Regions from separate parts of the Azospira sp. I09 genome, predicted to be linked through region 2. Evidence: predicted binding sites of a transcription regulator. Region 2 holds the regulator's gene; each other region holds the start of a gene.
The links. The regulator FNR, encoded in region 2, switches genes on or off when oxygen is low (the NO sensors DNR and NnrR bind a similar motif). The targets are predictions, from matches to a motif close to TTGANCTAGNTCAA.

Region 1: the regulator FNR is predicted to act here: its motif matches at 950-963, upstream of AZSP09_RS01600 (NAD(P)H-dependent oxidoreductase subunit E).
Region 3: the regulator FNR is predicted to act here: its motif matches at 983-996, upstream of AZSP09_RS08560 (thiamine pyrophosphate-dependent enzyme).

Annotation. Positions count from the first base shown of each region.
Region 1 is NZ_AP021844.1:342,181-344,446, forward strand. Features, by position in the region: gene AZSP09_RS01590 (bifunctional enoyl-CoA hydratase/phosphate acetyltransferase) at 1-26, opposite strand, end outside; gene fabI (enoyl-ACP reductase FabI) at 60-824, opposite strand; gene AZSP09_RS01600 (NAD(P)H-dependent oxidoreductase subunit E) at 1,090-2,266, shown strand, end outside.
Region 2 is NZ_AP021844.1:3,554,783-3,557,048, forward strand. Features, by position in the region: gene AZSP09_RS16670 (hemerythrin domain-containing protein) at 1-321, shown strand, start outside; gene fnr (fumarate/nitrate reduction transcriptional regulator Fnr) at 417-1,163, opposite strand; gene hemN (oxygen-independent coproporphyrinogen III oxidase) at 1,315-2,266, shown strand, end outside.
Region 3 is NZ_AP021844.1:1,844,345-1,846,610, reverse strand. Features, by position in the region: gene AZSP09_RS08565 (methyl-accepting chemotaxis protein) at 1-800, opposite strand, end outside; gene AZSP09_RS08560 (thiamine pyrophosphate-dependent enzyme) at 1,068-2,266, shown strand, end outside.

The DNA of each region.
Region 1 (2,266 bases), 560 kb from region 2:
TACTGCTCGGTGTGCTCAGCGTGCATGGCGCCTCCCGTTTTTTCGATTGTGTGGAGCTCTTAGCCGACGATGTTGTAGCCGCCGTCGATGTAGATGGTACCGCCGGTCAGGGTCTTCGCCACATCGCTGCACAGGTAGGCGGCCAGGGCGCCGACGTCGTCGATGGAGACCAGGCGGTGCAGGGGGGCCCGTTCCACGGCGTCCTTCATCAGATCGTCGAAGTGGGCGATGCCGGAGGCGGCGCGGGTGGCCAGGGGGCCCGGGGAGATGGCGTGCACCCGGATGCCCTTGGGGCCCAGCTCGGTGGCCAGATAGCGGGTGGAAGCCTGCAGGGCGGCCTTCACCGGGCCCATCATGCCGTAGTTGTCCACCACTTCATCGGCACCCAGGTAGCTCATGGTCAGCAGGGAGCCGCCGTCCTTCATCAGGGGCTCGGCCAGCTTGGCCATGCGGATGAAGGAGTGGCAGGAAATGTCGATGGCCCGCAGGAAGCCCTGGCGGGAGCAGTCCACCACCCGGCCGTGCAGGTCTTCCTTGGGGGCGAAGGCGATGGAGTGCAGGAGGAAGTCCAGCTTGCCCCACTTCTGTTCGATGGCGGCGAAAACAGCTGCCAGCTGATCGTCCTGTTCCACGTCCAGGGGCAGCACCAGGGGGGCGGCCAGCAGCTCGGCCAGGGGGCGCACGTGGGGTTCGGCCTTTTCATTCAGGTAGGTGACCGCCAGTTCGGCGCCGCAGATGTTGAAAGCCTTGGCGCAGCCGTAGGCAATGCTCTTGTTGTTGGCGATACCGACGACCAGGCCTTTTTTGCCGTTGAGGTTGAACATTTGCAGAACTCCAGGTTAGTTGAATGAAGGTGAACCATCCGGCGTCCAGTCTGGACCGGGGCCGTTATTGCAATCCTGTATTCGTTATCATGCCGCATTTTGTGTTGCGGTGCAGCATATCGATTTTGACCTAGATCAAGGCCTAGTGGCAGTAGGACCTTAGCGGACGAGGGATAAGCCGGTATTTCGTTCCGATGACGTCCCCGTTACAGCGGCTTGCGCTGTGTCAACGTTTTTGCATTGACCATACCTATAATCCTCCGGCATGACCTTACAAGGGGGAGGGATTTTGGAACCGATTGCCAATTCTCTGGATGCAGTCCTCGAGGCGGTTTTGAGCAAACGCCGCCGGGACCCCACCCAACTGCTGCAAATTCTCCGGGAAGTGCAGGAACAGGTGGGCTACATCCCCCCTCCCGCCCTCACCGCCATCGCCGCCGCCCTGAAGCTGCCCCGGGCCCGGGTCGAGGGCGTGGCCGGCTTCTACTCCTTTCTCCATTTGCAGCCGGTGGGCAAATACCGGGTGCTCTTCTCCGACAACGCCACCGACCGCCTCCTGGGCAACCTGGACCTGCTCGGCACCATGTGCCAGAAGCTGTGGGTCGAACAGGGCAAGGTGTCGGAAGACGGCCTGGTCTCGGTGGATGTCACCTCCTGTACCGGCATGTGCGACCAGGGCCCGGCCCTGCTGGTCAATGGCCGCCCCATCACCCGTCTCACCCACCAGCGCGTCAATGAAATCTGCGAGCTGATCCGTTCCCGCCGGCCCCTGTCCCTGTGGCCCCAGGAATACTTCCGGGTGGAGGACAACATCCGCCGCAAGGACGATCTGCTCAATACCGTGCTGGAGCCAGGGGCTGCCCTGGCGGCGGCCATGGCCCTGGGGCCCGAGGCCTGGCTGGGCGAGGTGCAGAAGTCCAGCCTGCGCGGCCGTGGCGGCGCCGGCTTCACCACCGGGGTCAAGTGGGAGGCCTGCCGCAACGCACCCGGCGAGGAGCGGGTCATCGTCTGCAACGCGGACGAAGGCGAGCCCGGCACCTTCAAGGACCGGGTGCTGCTGACCTCCTACCCGGACCACGTGTTCGAGGGCATGACCCTGGCGGCCTACGCCACCGGCGCCCGCCAGGGCTTCCTCTATCTCCGGGGCGAGTACCGCTACCTGCTGGAGCCCCTGGAGGCAGCCCTGCAGCGCCGTCGCGAGGCCGGGCTGCTGGGGCAGGGTATTCGGGGCCAGGCCGGTTTCGATTTCGACATTGAGATCCATCTGGGGGCCGGCGCCTATGTCTGCGGCGAGGAAACAGCCCTGATCGAGTCCCTCGAGGGCAAGCGGGGCACGCCCCGCATCCGTCCGCCCTTCCCGGTGATCAAGGGCTATCTGGGGCGGCCCACGGTGGTCAATAACGTGGAAACCCTGGCCAAGACGGTGCTGATCGCCCTGGAAG
Region 2 (2,266 bases):
GCCCGGGAAGCGGCGGTGGCGGCCCAGGTGGAGGCCCTCATCGAACGCATCCTGGCCGACCACCGGCGCATGGACCGGGCCCGGGACGAGGTGCTGGCCCGCCTGCAGGCCATCGTCGCGGCCCAGCCGGGGGAATGCAGCGAGGCCCTGCCGGCGGCCATGGTGGAAGGGTTGGCCGAGCTTTATCTGGGACACATCGATCTGGAAACCCGGGAGCTGCTGTCCCTGGGGCGGCGCCTGCTGTCCCCCGAGCAGGCGGCCGCCGTCGGCCGCAGCATGGCGGCGCGGCGGGGGGCGGTGTTTCCGGAAGGGGAACAGTAGGACTGCCGGCACGCCTGGACTAAGCCCGGGCAATAATCCGGGCAATAAAAAAGCGGCTCCGCGGAGCCGCTTTTTTGTTTGATGCTTGCCCGGGATCAGGCCGACTGGTGGGTCATCAGCTTTTTCAGGCCCGGGATGTCCAGGATGCGGATGTGCTTCTGCTGCACGGCGATCAGACCTTCTTCCTGGAAGCGGGAGAAGGCGCGGGAAACGGTTTCCAGCTTGAGGCCCAGGTAGCTGCCGATTTCTTCCCGGGTCATGCGCAGGTAGAACTCGGCGTGGGAATAGCCCCGGGCGGTGAAGCGCTGGGAGAGATTGAGGAGGAAGGCGGCCAGCCGTTCTTCCGCCCGCATGGTGCCGAGCAGCATCATGACCCCGTGGTCGCGCACGATCTCCCGGCTCATCACCTTGTGGAAGTGGTGCTGCAGGGCCACGATCTCCCGGGACAGGCCTTCCAGGCGGGGGAAGGGGATGATGCAGACTTCGCTGTCTTCCAGGGCCACCGCGTTACAGGAATGGTGTTCGGTGCTGATGCCGTCCAGGCCCAGCAGCTCGCCGGCCATCTGGAAGCCGGTGACCTGGTCGCGGCCGTCTTCCAGCAGCACGTCGGTCTTGAAGAAACCGGCGCGGATGGCGTAGATGGATTCGAAGGCCTCCCCGGCCCGGTACAGGTGGTCGCCGCGCTTGATCTTGCGGCGGGTGCTGACCAGTTCGTCCAGCTTGGACATCTCGGTCTCGTTGAGACCGTAGGGAAGACACAGTTCTTGCAGGTTACAGTTCGAGCAGGCGGTCTTGATGACCGACAGGGTAATTTCTTGGGCGCTGGTCTTCTTCAACGGCATGCTGTTCCTCGCTGGGCCAAGGGCGTTCGGATGGTGGTAACCTGCGCCGGAAGGCCCTTTGGAAGCCTTTGATCCAGGACAACGTGCCCCAGTTCCTGCACCACGATAATAAGCCGCACCTAATGTGTGGTTCTGCAACGACTGTTTTTCAATGACATTTACCGCCAACAACCTGGTTTTCGATCCCCAGATCATCCGCCGCTTCGACGTCAATGGACCGCGCTACACGTCCTATCCGACGGCTGACCGTTTTGTCGAAGCCTTCGATGCCGAGGCCCTGAAGCTGTGGTTGGGCAAACGCAACATCGGCGGTATCAGCCGACCGCTGTCATTATACTTCCACATCCCCTTCTGTAACACCATCTGCTACTACTGCGCCTGTAACAAGATCATCACCAAGGATCACGGCCGCAGCGCCAAGTACATCAAGTACCTGGGCAAGGAGATGGCCCTGCAGGCCGAGTACCTGCTGGATGGGGATCGGGAAGTCTCCCAGTTGCACTGGGGCGGCGGCACGCCCACCTTCCTCTCCCATGAGGAAATGCACCAGCTGATGGACCTCACCCACCGCCATTTCAAGCTGGTGGATGGGGCCGAGATTTCCATCGAAGTGGATCCGCGCAAGGTGGACCGGCCCACCGTGGCCCTGCTCGGCGAGCTGGGCTTCAACCGCATGAGCCTGGGCGTCCAGGATTTCGACGAGCGGGTGCAGCAGGCCATCAATCGCATCCAGACCGAGGAAGAAACCTTCACGGTGATGGACCAGGCGCGCAAGAGCGGCTTCAAGTCCATCAGCGTGGACCTCATCTACGGCCTGCCCCACCAGACGGTGATGGGCTTCAACCGCACCCTGGAGCGGGTCCTGGCCATGGACCCGGAGCGTCTCTCCATCTACAACTATGCCCACCTGCCGGGCCTCTTCAAGCCCCAGCGGCGCATCAACGAGAGCGATCTGCCCAACGCCGACACGCGTCTGCAGCTGCTCTCCCTGGCCATCAAGAAACTGACCGATGCCGGCTACGTCTTCATCGGCATGGACCACTTCGCCAAGCCGGACGACGAGCTGGCCGTGGCCCAGCGCCAGGGCCGGCTGCACCGCAATT
Region 3 (2,266 bases), 1.7 Mb from region 2:
GCGATCTGCTTGACGCTCTCGGAGCGGTGGGAAAGGTCGTCCACCGTCTGGTTGAAACGGGTCACCTTGTCGCTGACGGCATTGATCTTGCCGGCGATGTCCTGCATCTCGCCCAGGGATTGCCGGGCGATGTCCAGGTTGCCGTGGGTCGAGTCGGAAATGGCGTGGGTGCTGCCGGAAACGTCCTGGATGGCCCGGGTGCTTTCGCTGCTGGCGGTGAACACGGTCTCCGTCAGGCGTACCTGTTCCCGGGCGCTCTTCACCGTGTCCTCGACCCGTGCCTTCACCAGCACGGCCTCCCGGGCGATGCTGACGGACATCTTGCGCACTTCGCCGATGATCTGCCGCATCTTTTCGGCAAAGCGGTTGTAACCGGCAGAAAGCTCCCGCAATTCGTCCTGGGTGATGAGGGGCAGGTCCCGGGAGAAATCCCCTTCGCCCCGGGCGATCTCGTTGAAGATGCCGGTGATGACCTTCACCGGTCGCACGATGAGGTGGCGCAGGTAGAGGATCTGGCCGATGTTCATGGCCAGGGCCAGCAGGGTCAGCCCACCCATGATGTAGAGGCCGCTATCCAGGCTGACGCCGATGCGGGCGAGCAGTTCGGGGCTGGCATTGCCGCTATGCAGCAATTGCTGGATGGTGTTTTGCTGGTAGAAATAGACGCCCAGATAACCCAGGTCTACGCAGAAAAGCAGCAGAAAACTGGACAGTTTCTTCGAAAGTGAATTGAAGAAGGTTTTTTCTATATTTTCGTACAACTGCCAGAACGCACTCTTTTGCTGCGGTGCATTATTCATTCCGGGTCTCCTGTGCCAACTATTTCACGTTTTTCGCGGTGGGACCAATGGTAATACGCAAATCCGGTTGCTGAAACTAGGGGGTTTACCGGGTAATGCGATGCATTTTCAAAGCGACTGCAATGCATGCCTTTTTCATGGCCAGAAGTCATTGTTTTCAGGCATCTATCCCCTCCGTGTCGTTGACTTGTGTCAAGACGCTACCGTATGGAGCCTGTTAACATCCCCCGCTTTATCAACACCTGAAACAAAGCAGGGGGAGACAACATGGCCGCTATCGCGCCCGTGCCGGCCCAGAGCCGGTTGCTCATGTCCGGCAACGAAGCCGTTGCCCGCGCCGTCTGGGAGGCCGGCGTCAAGGTTGCCGCGGCCTATCCGGGCACGCCGGCGACGGAAATGCTGGAAGTCATTTCGACCTATCCGGACCTCTACGCAGAGTGGTCGGTGAATGAAAAAGTTTCCCTGGAAGTGGCGGTGGGCGCGGCCTACGCCGGTTCTCGCTCCTTCTGCTGCATGAAGCACGTGGGCATGAACGTGGCCTCCGACGCCCTCATGACCCTGACCCTGACCGGCGTCGCCGGCGGCCTGGTGATCGCCGTGGCCGACGACGTGGGCCTCTCCTCCTCCCAGAACGAGCAGGATTCCCGCTACTGGGGCCGCTTCGCCCACCTGCCGGTGCTGGAGCCCGCCGATTCCCAGGAAGCCTACGAGATGACCAAGCTCGGCTACGAGCTGTCCGAGCGTTTCCAGGTGCCGGTGATCCTGCGCCTCACCACCCGCATCTGCCACGTCAAGGCCCTGGTCACCGTGGGCGAACGTCAGGAGCATGTGGGTGCCGGTTTCAAGAAGGAGCCGGCACGCTGGGTGATGACCCCCTCCGGCGCCGCCCGCCGCCTGCCCCTGATGTTCGAGCGGGAAGCCGCCCTCAAGGCCGAGGCCGAGGTTTCTCCCTTGAACGTGATCGAGGCCGGCAGCGACCGCCGCCTCGGCTTCATCACCTCCGGCCCCGCCTACATGCACGTCAAGGAAGCCTTCCCCGAGGCACCGGTGCTCAAGCTCGGCTTCTCCTGCCCGGCACCCATCGACAAGTGCCGCGAACTGGCGGCCCTGTGCGACGAAGTGGTGGTGGTGGAAGAGGTGGAGCCCCTGCTGGAAACCGAACTGAAGGCCCAGGGCATCGCCCTGCACGGCAAGGACATCCTGCCCCGCATCGGCGAGCTGGCGCCGCCCGTGCTCAAGGCCGCCATCGCCAAGCTGCGCGGCGAACCGGTGCCGGCCGTCACCGCGGTGGCGCCGATGCAGGTGTTCCCGCGGCCGCCCACCATGTGCGTGGCCTGTCCCCACCTGGGCGTCTATTACACCCTGTCCCAGGTGCGCAACATCACCATCGCCGGCGATATCGGCTGCTATACCCTGGGGGCCGGCCACCCCTGGAACGCCCTGGATACGTGCATCTCCATGGGGGC